Regions from separate parts of the Salinivibrio kushneri genome, predicted to be linked through region 2. Evidence: riboswitches for the same ligand, from Rfam matches in the RefSeq annotation. Region 2 holds a riboswitch; the other holds the start of a gene.
The links. Region 2 has a riboswitch for thiamine pyrophosphate ahead of thiC (phosphomethylpyrimidine synthase ThiC). Riboswitches for the same ligand answer to the same signal wherever they lie in the genome.
Positions count from the first base shown of each region.

Region 1: it holds a riboswitch for thiamine pyrophosphate, as region 2 does, so the genes downstream of both, thiB (thiamine ABC transporter substrate binding subunit) here and thiC (phosphomethylpyrimidine synthase ThiC) in region 2, are expected to answer to the same signal.

Region 1 is NZ_CP114588.1:2,433,972-2,439,889, forward strand. Features, by position in the region: gene leuB (3-isopropylmalate dehydrogenase) at 1-252, shown strand, start outside; gene leuC (3-isopropylmalate dehydratase large subunit) at 274-1,695, shown strand; gene leuD (3-isopropylmalate dehydratase small subunit) at 1,705-2,307, shown strand; gene N8M53_RS11195 (DUF547 domain-containing protein) at 2,457-3,248, shown strand; TPP riboswitch at 3,287-3,388, shown strand; gene thiB (thiamine ABC transporter substrate binding subunit) at 3,432-4,427, shown strand; gene thiP (thiamine/thiamine pyrophosphate ABC transporter permease) at 4,433-5,918, shown strand, end outside.
Region 2 is NZ_CP114588.1:27,506-33,423, forward strand. Features, by position in the region: rRNA gene rrf (5S ribosomal RNA) at 1-91, shown strand, start outside; tRNA gene N8M53_RS00120 (tRNA-Asp) at 151-227, shown strand; tRNA gene N8M53_RS00125 (tRNA-Trp) at 493-569, shown strand; gene crcB (fluoride efflux transporter CrcB) at 719-1,099, shown strand; TPP riboswitch at 1,156-1,255, shown strand; gene thiC (phosphomethylpyrimidine synthase ThiC) at 1,349-3,325, shown strand; gene thiE (thiamine phosphate synthase) at 3,322-3,990, shown strand; gene N8M53_RS00145 (HesA/MoeB/ThiF family protein) at 3,974-4,741, shown strand; gene thiS (sulfur carrier protein ThiS) at 4,722-4,922, shown strand; gene N8M53_RS00155 (thiazole synthase) at 4,925-5,698, shown strand; gene thiH (2-iminoacetate synthase ThiH) at 5,698-5,918, shown strand, end outside.

The DNA of each region.
Region 1 (5,918 bases), 400 kb from region 2:
CCCGCCGGCGGCTCTGCCCCCGATATCGCGGGTAAAAATATCGCCAACCCAGTGGCACAAATTCTCTCCGCCGCGCTCATGTTGCGCTACTCGTTAGGCGAGGAAGACGCAGCCTGCGCGATTGAGCATGCAGTCAGCCAAGCGCTGGCGGCCGGTGAGTTGACCGCCGATCTAGCGGGTAACAGCCCCGCATTGAGTACCGAACAAATGGGCGATCGTATCGCCGCCTATATCCGCCAAGGCGCAGAATAATTACCCGTAAGGATACGAGCTATGTCGAATGCAAACACCCAGCAAGGCGCCAAGACCTTGTATGAAAAAATCTATCAAGCCCATGTGGTCACCGAGCAGCCAGGTGAAGCGCCGCTGCTGTATATCGACCGTCATTTGGTGCACGAAGTGACCTCACCACAAGCCTTTGATGGCCTGCGTGAAAAAGGGCGTCCGGTACGCCAAGTGAGCAAAACCTTCGCCACCATGGATCACAATGTCTCCACCGAAACCAAAGACATTAACGCGTCAGGGGAAATGGCGCGTATCCAAATGGAAACCTTAGCCAAAAACTGTGAAGAGTTCGGTGTCACCCTGTACGACTTAAATCACCCTTACCAAGGCATTGTGCATGTAATGGGCCCCGAGCTTGGCATTACCCTGCCCGGCACCACCATCGTCTGTGGTGATTCGCACACCGCAACCCACGGTGCCTTCGGCTCCCTCGCCTTTGGTATTGGCACCTCAGAAGTCGAACACGTACTGGCCACCCAAACACTCAAGCAATCCCGCGCCCGCACGATGAAAATTGAAGTCACGGGCAAAACGGCCCCCGGGATCACTGCCAAAGATATTGTCCTTGCGATTATTGGCAAGGTCGGTCATGCCGGCGGCACCGGGCATGTGGTGGAGTTTTGCGGGGACGCCATCACTGCCTTGTCGATGGAAGGGCGAATGACGGTGTGCAACATGGCCATCGAATTAGGTGCCAAAGCTGGCCTGATCGCGCCGGATGACACCACCTTTGCCTACCTAAAAGACAAAAAATTTGCCCCTAAAGGCGAGCAATGGCAGCAAGCCGTTGCGTATTGGCAAACCTTGCACTCAGATGCCGATGCGCACTTTGATCGCGTGGTCACCCTCGATGGCAGTCAAATCCATCATCAAGTCACATGGGGCACCAACCCCGGCCAAGTGGTCAGTGTGCATGATAGCGTGCCTGCTCCAGAGAGCATGACCGACCCGATAGAGCGCCACTCGGCTGAGCGAGCCTTAAAGTACATGGGACTGACACCTGGGCAAGCCATTAACCAAATCAGCATTGATAAGGTCTTTATTGGCTCTTGCACCAACTCACGGATTGAAGACATGCGCGCAGCCGCCGCGGTCGCTAAAGGGCGGCGTGTGGCAGAGGGTGTGCATGCCATGGTGGTACCTGGCTCCGAGCAAGTGCGCGCACAAGCAGAGCAAGAAGGGCTGGATGTGATTTTTCGCGAAGCGGGCTTTGAGTGGCGCTTGCCCGGCTGCTCAATGTGTTTGGCGATGAACAACGATCGCTTAGGCCCCAAAGAGCGCTGTGCGTCCACCAGCAACCGTAACTTTGAAGGCCGCCAAGGCCGTGAAGGCCGCACCCACTTGGTCAGCCCTGCGATGGCCGCCGCCGCTGCTATCGCCGGTCACTTTGTCGACGTTAACCAATTATAAGGAGGCCTTATGTCAGGCATACACACTCACACCGGCATTGTTGCCCCATTGGATGCGGCAAACGTCGATACCGATGCGATCATCCCTAAACAGTTTTTGCAAAAAGTCACCCGTACTGGCTTTGGTCAGCACCTGTTTCACGATTGGCGCTTTTTAGACGATGCGGGCAAGCAACCGAACCCTGAGTTTGTGCTCAATCAAGCGCGCTACCAAGGGGCGAGCGTGTTACTCACCCGCGAAAACTTTGGCTGTGGCTCGTCACGCGAACATGCTCCTTGGGCACTGGATGATTACGGCTTTAAAGTGATTATCGCCCCCAGTTTTGCCGATATTTTCTATGGCAACTGCATCAATAACCAAATGGTGCCGGTGACCCTTGAAGAAGGCCAAATCGATGCTTTATTTGCGTATGTGGCCGAAAATGAAGGCGCGACGGTAACCCTCGACTTGCCCGCCCAAACCATCCGTGCCGGTGAACACTGCTTTAGCTTCCAGATGGATGATTTTCGCCGTCATTGCTTGTTGGAGGGGTTAGATAGCATTGGCCTCACGCTTCAGCACGACGCTGACATCTCACGCTTTGAGCAACGCATCCCGGACTTTTTGTCATAAGTCACCCCCTTTACGCCCATGCCACCGATAAGCGCGATCTTCTTCGCGCTTATTGGTCACACCCCACTTTTTTCCATTCAGCATGAAACAAACAACGCATTCGCTTGGTCTAGTCTGAAAAGAAGGCTTGCTGAAAATAAGGACGGGCAATGCAAAAACGTTTGATACTTCTATTCTGTTTGGTTTTTCCGCTGTTTAGCCAAGCGGCTCCCAAAGCAGAGTATTGGGCGATGTGGGATGCGCATAACCCTGACAGCCAGGCGACCTTCACTCATCACAGCTGGCAAGTATTACTGGATAAGTATTTGCAACCTCAGGGGCAACACACCTTATTTAACTATGCGGCGGTCACCGAGGCTGACAAGAAGGCTCTCGATCATTATATCCGCATGCTCACCGCGCGCGACCCTCGCACGCTGACCAAAGACGAGCAATACGCGTATTGGGTCAACCTTTACAATGCGGTCACCGTGACGCTGATTTTGGAGGCCTATCCGGTCAGTTCGATCACCAAACTCGGTGGGTTATTTAGCTTTGGCCCTTGGGATGATGAAGTGGTCACGGTGGCAGGTGAGCCCCTTACCTTGAATGATATTGAGCACCGTATTTTGCGCCCGCTCTGGCAAGACCCGCGTACCCACTATGCGGTCAACTGTGCCAGTTTAGGTTGCCCAAACCTGCAACCCAAGGCCTTCCAAGCAAACGCGCTTGAGGCACAGCTCGAGCAAGCCGCCTATACCTTCATTAACAGTGATAAAGGCGTGAGTCAGCAAGGAAAAAAATGGCAACTCTCCTCAATTTATGAATGGTTTGAAGCTGACTTTGGTGGCGATAAGCAAGGCGTGATCGCTCACATAAACCAGTATCGCGATATTCCATTGCCACAAGAGGCAATATTGGAATACGACTACAACTGGGATCTTAACCAACTCGGCAACTAAAAGGCTTGGTTAACCCTAAGCCAATCAGTACAATGGCCTCGTACTCATTGGGGAGCCTCACGGCTGAGATTGCGCAATGCGCTAGACCCATCGAACCTGATCCAGCTAACACTGGCGTAGGGATTGAGACTTGATGTTGCCATCAACTTGCCTCAACACCCACGCCCAACTTAGGAGCGTGCTGTGAAAGTTTTTACCTCGGTTCTCACTCTGGTTTCTTTATCCTTGCTATCACTGGGTGCCCGTGCCGCGGACCCACTGACTGTGTATACCTATGACTCCTTTATCGCCGAATGGGGGGCAGGACCCAAAATTAAAGCGAAGTTTGAACAGCAATGCGATTGCCAACTTGAATTCGTGTCTCTCGACGATGGCGCCGCTTTGCTCAATCGCCTGCGCATTGAAGGGGAAACCACCAAAGCCGATATCGTGCTGGGTATGGATACCAATTTAATGAAAGAAGCCGAGCGTAGCGGCATTGTCGCTGAGCACGCGGTCAATACTGAGCGCCTGCAAGTGCCTGGCGGTTGGGATAACAACTACTTTATCCCTTACGATTACGGCTACTTTGCCTTTGTGTATGACACCACGCGTTTACTCGATCCGCCTAAAAGCCTCAAAGCCTTGATTGAGGAGCGTGACGACATCAGTGTGATTTACCAAGATCCGCGCGTATCAACGGTCGGCCAAGGGCTAATGCTTTGGATCCAAAAAGTATACGGCGATAATAATCAACAAGCATGGCGCGAACTGGCTGACAACACCATCACTGTGACCAAAGGCTGGACCGAAGCGTACAACATGTTCCTGAACAAAGAAGCCGACATGGTGCTCTCTTATACCACCTCGCCAGCCTATCACCTGGTTGCCGATGATGACGATCGCTTTGCCGCCGCCATGTTTGAAGAAGGCCACTACATGCAAATCGAAGTGGCCGCTAAATCAGCCTATACCGATCAACCGGAACGTGCAGACGCGTTTTTACAATTTATGCTCAGTGATGCGGCACAGTCTGTGATCCCAACCACTCAGTGGATGTATCCGGTCACCGATGTCAACCTGCCTGATGCCTTTTACACCTTGGACAAACCGCAAGAGAGCTTGCTGTATCAGCCTGATGAAGTGATGGGCAATCGCCAGCAATGGGTGCGTGACTGGCAAACCGCGCTGGTTGAATAGCCTCCATGCTCAATCCCTCTCGAACCTGGCCGGGCAGTATTGCGGCCAGCTTAGTCGTGGTTTTGATTGGCAGCGCACTCTGGGCGCTGTTCTCTCACAGCCACGACCTAGCGCTTACCGCGTTGTGGCAAGATACCTACCTGCGCCATGTCACCTACTTTAGCTTTAAGCAGGCGACCTTATCTGTGGTGCTCAGCGTTGGGCTTGCGATACCCGTCGCCCATGCACTGTCTCGCCGACAGTTTCCAGCCAAAGCGTGGCTACTTAAGCTGTTCGCCATGACCTTGGTGCTACCGGTGTTGGTGGGGGTATTTGGCTTGGTTGCCATCTATGGCCGCAGCGGCTGGATAGCGCAAGCCTTCGCGCAATTCGATGCGGCTATGCCGTTTTCTATTTATGGTTTAAGTGGCATTTTGCTCGCTCATGTGTTTTTTAATCTGCCTTTTTCTGCCCAACTCATGGTGCAAGCTTTAGAAGGGATCCCCGCTGATCAGCGTCGTCTTGCTACCCAGCTAGGGCTGAAAGGCTGGCAGCGCTTTAAGCACCTAGAATGGCCGTATTTACGCCAAAGCTTGCCTCACATCATCGGGCTGGTGTTTATGTTGTGCTTTACCAGCTTCGCGACTGTCATGGCACTGGGTGGCGGGCCCAAAGCCACCACCATCGAGCTGGCCATTTACCAAGCCATTCATTTTGATTTCGATTTGCAAACGGGCGCTGTCCTCGCGCTGTGGCAAATGCTGTTGTGTGGCGCCATCGCATTTACCGTGCAAACGTTAACGCGCCCGCTGCCGAGTACGCCCAGCGAAGTGCTGCCGCTGCCTGCGTCTTTGGATAGCCGCGCGGCCAAGTGTTGGGATGGCCTTTGGATTGGCCTCGTTTTGCTACTGGTGTTACCGCCACTGGGTGTGGTGATTGCAAGGGGGCTAAACCCCAGCGCATTAGCTGTGCTCGGCGATAGCGCACTGTGGCAGGCAACATTGCACTCGCTCGCCATTGCCTTTGGGGCAACCAGCTTTGCCTTCGTGCTCGCAGCCGCGGTGATCCTCGCTAGCCGCCACTGGCGCTTACACGGCCGCAAAAAACAGGCGGACGGCATAGAAACCCTCGGGGCGATTATTTTGGTGGTGCCGAGCATTGTCCTCAGTACCGGGCTTTTTTTGCTGTTTCGCCAGTTTAGCGACGTATTCAGCTTGGCGCTGTGGCTGGTAATGGCCGTGAATGCCCTGATGGCGCTGCCTTATCTCATAAAAGTATTAAGTGCTCCCGCGTTTCAAGTTGCCCAGTCTTACCATAATCTGTGCGCCACCTTAGGCGTAAGAGGCATCACGCGTCTACGTCTGATTGAGTGGGACTGTTTGCGTGCACCTATTGCGCGCGGTGTCGCGGTGAGTTTTGTGTTATCGATGGGTGATCTCAGTGCGATAGCTCTGTTTGGCAGCCAAAACTTTCAAACTCTGCCCTTGTATTTATTCCGCTTAATGGGCAGTT
Region 2 (5,918 bases):
CACCTGACTCCATGCCGAACTCAGTAGTGAAACGAAGCAGCGCCGATGGTAGTGTGGGGTCTCCCCATGTGAGAGTAGGACATCGCCAGGCTTTGATTACAATTGATTAAAGCAAAGAGATATAAGCCTTTAATCATACAGAATTGGTGCGGAGTGGTAGTTCAGTTGGTTAGAATACCGGCCTGTCACGCCGGGGGTCGCGGGTTCGAGTCCCGTCCACTCCGCCACTACTTAGAAGCCCTGCTAATTTTAGTAGGGTTTTTTTGTGATTGGCTAGGTTAGCCCACAGGGCGAATGAGTCCCGCAGGGTGGCCTGCCCATTGTCCGCAACCCCGGCCCTCCGCCGCTACTTAAAAAACCTAGCTGAAAAGCTGGGGTTTTTTGTTATTGGGTTGTTGGGACGATCTGCTTTATAAATAAGCGATCAAGCGTTTGAAGCGTAATTGATGGTGGTAATTTGTCGCGGGATCGCTACAATAGGCACCTATCTACAGGGGTATAGCTCCAATTGGCAGAGCAGCGGATTCCAAATCCGCGTGTTGGGGGTTCGAATCCCTCTACCCCTGCCAAATACCAAAGCATCGACATCGTCGGTGCTTTTTTTGTATGTGAATCATCAAGCTTCTAGCAACTCTGACCCTCTTCCCTTTTTCTTCCTCCTGTTCCTTATTCACCTGTCACGGTATGATGAGTTTTTACCAATCGAAAGGAGCACCCAGTGGTAAGCATATTGTGGGTAGGACTTGGTGGCGCACTAGGAGCGTCTTCGCGCTTTTTAGTTTCAGAGTGGAGCGTCGCGGTGTTTGGTCGAGGATTCCCTTACGGCACCCTCATGGTTAATGTGCTGGGCTCATTAGCGATGGGTGTCTTTTTAGCGGCGATGAGCCAAGAGCTGATTGCCCCAGTGCCTTGGCGTCAACTGATTGCGATTGGCTTTTTGGGCGCGTTCACCACCTTCTCGACCTTTTCAGTGGATACCTTGCTTCTTTTTCAACATGGTGAGACGGTGAAAGCCTTGTTAAACGTGGGTCTCAACCTTGCGTTATGCTTAGGAGCGGCCGCGATGGGGGCTTGGTTGCTAGGACGCATTACTGGGTAGGTAAAAACATGCCATTACGTCGCTTGTTGTTGCGGCGGTGATTTCTTATACTGGCGTTGAACTTGTCGGAGTGCCAATTGGCTGAGACCACGTTAAGTGGGATCCGTTGAACCTGATCTGGTTAGGACCAGCGAAGGGAACAAGAGATGCATCAGATAACAGACCGTACGCGTCTGCCAGTTTGCTCACATCTCAATTCAGCGTTTTCCGGCAAGCATTAATTCCCATAATGAACACCGGAGTAATGCTATGTCGACCCGTAAACAGGCCCGCCTTGAGGCCAAATCTTTTATCGATTCCCTCTCTGCGCAAACCTACCCTAACTCGGAAAAAGTCTATGTCGAGGGATCGCGACCCGATATTCGCGTAGGCATGCGCGAAATCCACCTTTCTCCTACTTTTGTAGGCGGGGGTAAAGATAATCCGCAGTATGAAGCCAATGAATCCATTCGGGTTTATGACACATCAGGGCCTTATACCGACCCACAGAGTGCTATCGATATTTACCAAGGCTTAGCCCCAGTACGCAAAGCCTGGATTGATGAACGTGCCGATACAGAGTTCCTTGATGCAGTGAGCTCAGACTATGCAAAGACTCGCCTTAGTGATGAAACCTTGGATGATCTTCGCTTTAGTGCCTTACCGTCTATCCGTCGGGCGAAACCTAACCAGTGTGTGACCCAACTTCACTACGCACGCCAAGGCATTATCACCCCAGAGATGGAATTTATCGCTATTCGGGAAAATATGGGTCGCCAGCAGTATCGTGAAGATCAACTAAACCGCCAGCACCCAGGAGAAAGCTTTGGCGCGCATTTACCCTCGAATATCACTCCCGAATTTGTGCGCCAAGAGGTCGCTGAAGGGCGTGCGATTATTCCTGCCAACATTAACCACCCAGAAGCGGAGCCGATGATCATTGGGCGTAACTTTCTGGTGAAAGTGAATGCCAATATTGGTAACTCGGCGGTGAGCTCCTCCATTGAAGAAGAAACCGAAAAGTTGGTGTGGGCGACCCGTTGGGGCGCGGATACGGTGATGGATTTATCGACCGGACGCAATATCCACGAAACCCGCGAGTGGATTTTACGTAATAGCCCAGTTCCGATTGGCACTGTGCCTATGTATCAGGCGCTTGAGAAAGTGAATGGCATTGCCGAAGACCTGACTTGGGAAGTGATGCGCGATACCTTAATAGAGCAAGCCGAGCAAGGGGTCGATTATTTTACCATTCACGCTGGGGTGCGTTTGCACTACGTGCCCATGACCGCCAATCGCGTGACCGGGATTGTCTCGCGTGGTGGGTCGATTATCGCCAAATGGTGCTTGGCGCATCATCAAGAAAGCTTCCTCTATACCCATTTTCGTGAAATCTGCGAGATTTGTGCCGCCTATGATGTATCGCTGTCACTAGGCGATGGGTTGCGTCCCGGCTCAGTGGCTGACGCGAACGACGAAGCGCAATTCAGTGAGCTACGTACTCTGGGCGAGCTTACCAAGGTGGCATGGGAATACGATGTGCAGGTGATGATTGAAGGCCCCGGCCATGTGCCTATGCACATGATCAAAGAGAACATGGACGAGCAGCTCACCCATTGCCATGAAGCGCCTTTTTATACTTTAGGCCCGCTGACTACTGATATCGCGCCTGGTTACGACCACATCACCTCCGGGATTGGTGCGGCGATGATTGGCTGGTTTGGGTGTGCGATGCTTTGCTATGTCACGCCCAAAGAACATCTGGGTCTGCCCAACAAAGAGGATGTTAAAACTGGGCTTATCACTTACAAGTTGTGTGCGCACGCCGCCGACTTAGCCAAAGGACATCCGGGCGCGCAGGTGCGAGATAACGCCATTTCCAAAGCGCGCTTTGAATTCCGCTGGGAAGATCAGTTCAACCTTGCTTTAGATCCGGTGACGGCGCGTGCTTATCACGATGAAACACTGCCTCAAGAGTCGGGCAAGGTCGCGCATTTTTGCTCCATGTGTGGGCCAAAATTCTGCTCCATGAAAATCAGCCAAGAAGTCCGAGATTATGCCAAAGAAAATGGCTATGCCGCCGCGGGTGAAGCGATTGATGTCACTATGCTGGAAGACCCGTTAGCAGGCATGCAGCAAAAATCGCAAGAATTTCGAGAAAAGGGCAGTGAGCTCTACCTGCAAAAATCCCATCATTCGTCACCACAAGGCGCTGAGGTAGCGGACAGCGATAAGGTGGAATCATGAGCCTGACCCCGTTTGCGCCTATGTCTGAAGGTATAGGCCCATTATATCCGGTGGTGGACGATGTGGATTTGCTCGAACGCTTGCTTTGCTTGGGGGTGAAAACCGTGCAACTGCGTGTGAAGCAGCCGGGGCATCCTCAATTGGCGGATTGGGTACAGCGCGCGGTGGCATTGGGCCGCGCGCACCATGCGCAGGTGTTTATCAACGATCACTGGCAGCTCGCGCTTGAGGCTGGCGCCTATGGTGTTCATCTGGGGCAGCAAGACTTACAAGAGGCGGATCTTGATCGGCTCGCACGACAAGGCGTGCGCCTTGGCGTATCGACACGCAGTCCCGAACAGCTCGCTGCAGCGGTTGAACTCTCGCCCAGTTATCTCGCCATCGGCCATATTTTTCCCACCACCACCAAACAGCTCGTCGAGCCACCGCAAGGCATTTCAGCGTTAGCGCAGCAGGTGGTGGCTGTGGATGGCCGTTTCCCGACGGTGGCGATTGGCGGTATTGATCTCGACCGAGCCCCTGACGTTTGGCGCACCGGCGTGGACGCCATTGCGGTGGTCCGCGCCGTGACGCAAGCGCCTGATTTAGCGGCGCGCATTGACGCATTTAACCGCTGTCTTAATCGATCAAGACAACAAGGAGGGCGTGATGCTATCGGACAGTGAATACCTGCGTTATAGCCGGCAAATCATGCTGCCAGAAGTTGGAGAGTGCGGGCAGCAGGCACTGAGCAAGGCGCGCGTGTTAATGGTCGGTGCCGGTGGGCTTGGAACCACCGCGGGCCTCTATCTTGCAGGCGCTGGCGTGGGTCAGTTAGCGATTGCTGACTCAGACCACGTTGAGCTATCTAATTTGGCGCGTCAGGTGGCGTATCGGGATGAGCAAATCGGCACCGATAAAGCCGCAGCGCTAGCCGCTAACTTGGTCGCGCTGAATCCACATTGCCAGTGCCGAGCCATCAATACCTATCTAGAAGGTGAGCGTCTGGCGCTTGAAGTGGCGATGGCGGATGTGGTCCTTGATTGCAGTGATAATCTCGCTACTCGCCATGCAGTCAATCAAGCCTGTGTAGAGGCTGGTACACCCTTGGTGAGCGCAGCGGCGATAGGTTGGCAAGGCCAGTTATTGGTTTATCAACCGCATAGCGCATGTTATGCGTGCGCCTTCGCAGACGTGACGCTTTCTGAACCCACACGCTGCGCTGAAGCTGGGGTAATGGGACCTGTGGTCGGCATGATGGCCACCGCGCAAGCGTTGGAAGGAATAAAACTGTTATTAGGGCAGGCGGTCGGTACCAATCGCTTGTCACGACTGGATGGACAAACCATGACATGGCAGCACTTTTCGCTGCCCGTTCATCCGCACTGTGCGGTTTGTCAGCCAATGCGGGAGGTAAATGATGCGGTTAATCATTAATGACACGCCTACAGAGGTCAATGCCACGACCGTCGCGCAACTGATTGAGGAGATGAAGGTGCCGGCCGAATCGGTCGCTGTCGCGCTAAATCAGACCATTATTGCGCGTGATGCTTGGTCATCCACGTCACTCACCGCTGGCGATAGCTTAGCGGTCTTTCAAGCGATTGCCGGAGGATAATTATGTTAACCATTGCGGATACGACGTTTTCATCTCGCCTGTTAACCGGCACCGGCAAGTTTGCCAGTCGCAAGACTATGGCCGAATCACTGGCGGCCAGTGGTACTGAACTGGTCACCATGGCCCTAAAGCGAGTCGATGTGCATGCCATACAAGACGATATTTTAACGCCGCTGCGCGAGCTCGGTGTGCGCCTGCTGCCCAATACCTCAGGGGCGAAAAATGCGCAAGAAGCGGTCTTTGCCGCGCGTCTTGCCCGAGAAGCATTGGGAACGCATTGGGTGAAGCTGGAAATTCACCCCGACCCCAAATATTTGATGCCTGATCCGATTGAAACCCTTCAAGCGGCGAAAACCCTTGTGGGTGAGGGGTTTGTGGTGCTGCCATATTGTCATGCCGATCCTGTGCTGTGTAAGCGTTTGGAAGAGGTGGGATGCGCGGCGGTGATGCCTCTTGGCTCACCGATTGGCTCCAACCAAGGGCTGGCCTCAATGGCGTTTCTCGACATCATTATCGAGCAAGCTCGCGTACCGGTGATCATTGATGCCGGCATTGGCGCACCGTCCGATGCGGCGTTAGCGATGGAGCGCGGTGCCGATGCAGTTTTGGTCAACACCGCCATTGCCACGGCTGGCGATCCGATTGCCATGGGCGCAGCGTTTAAACAAGCGGTTGAAGCAGGACGCTGTGCGTATCGCGCTGGACTGGCGGGCACACACAATCACGCCCACGCGTCTAGCCCCTTAACCGCGTTTCTTGACGCTAAGGAGGCGTGATGAGCTTTTCTGAGCGGTGGGCGGCACTCGATTGGGATCATCATCGCCTTTCGATTTACAGCAAAACGCGCCAAGATGTCGAGCGGGCGCTGGCTAAATCTTCGCGTAATTTGGACGACTTCGCTGCCCTGATCAGTCCTGCCGCTGAAGCCTACCTTGAGGCCATGGCTCAGCAATCTGCGGCGCTGACGCGGCAGCGGTTTGGCTACACCATGGGGTT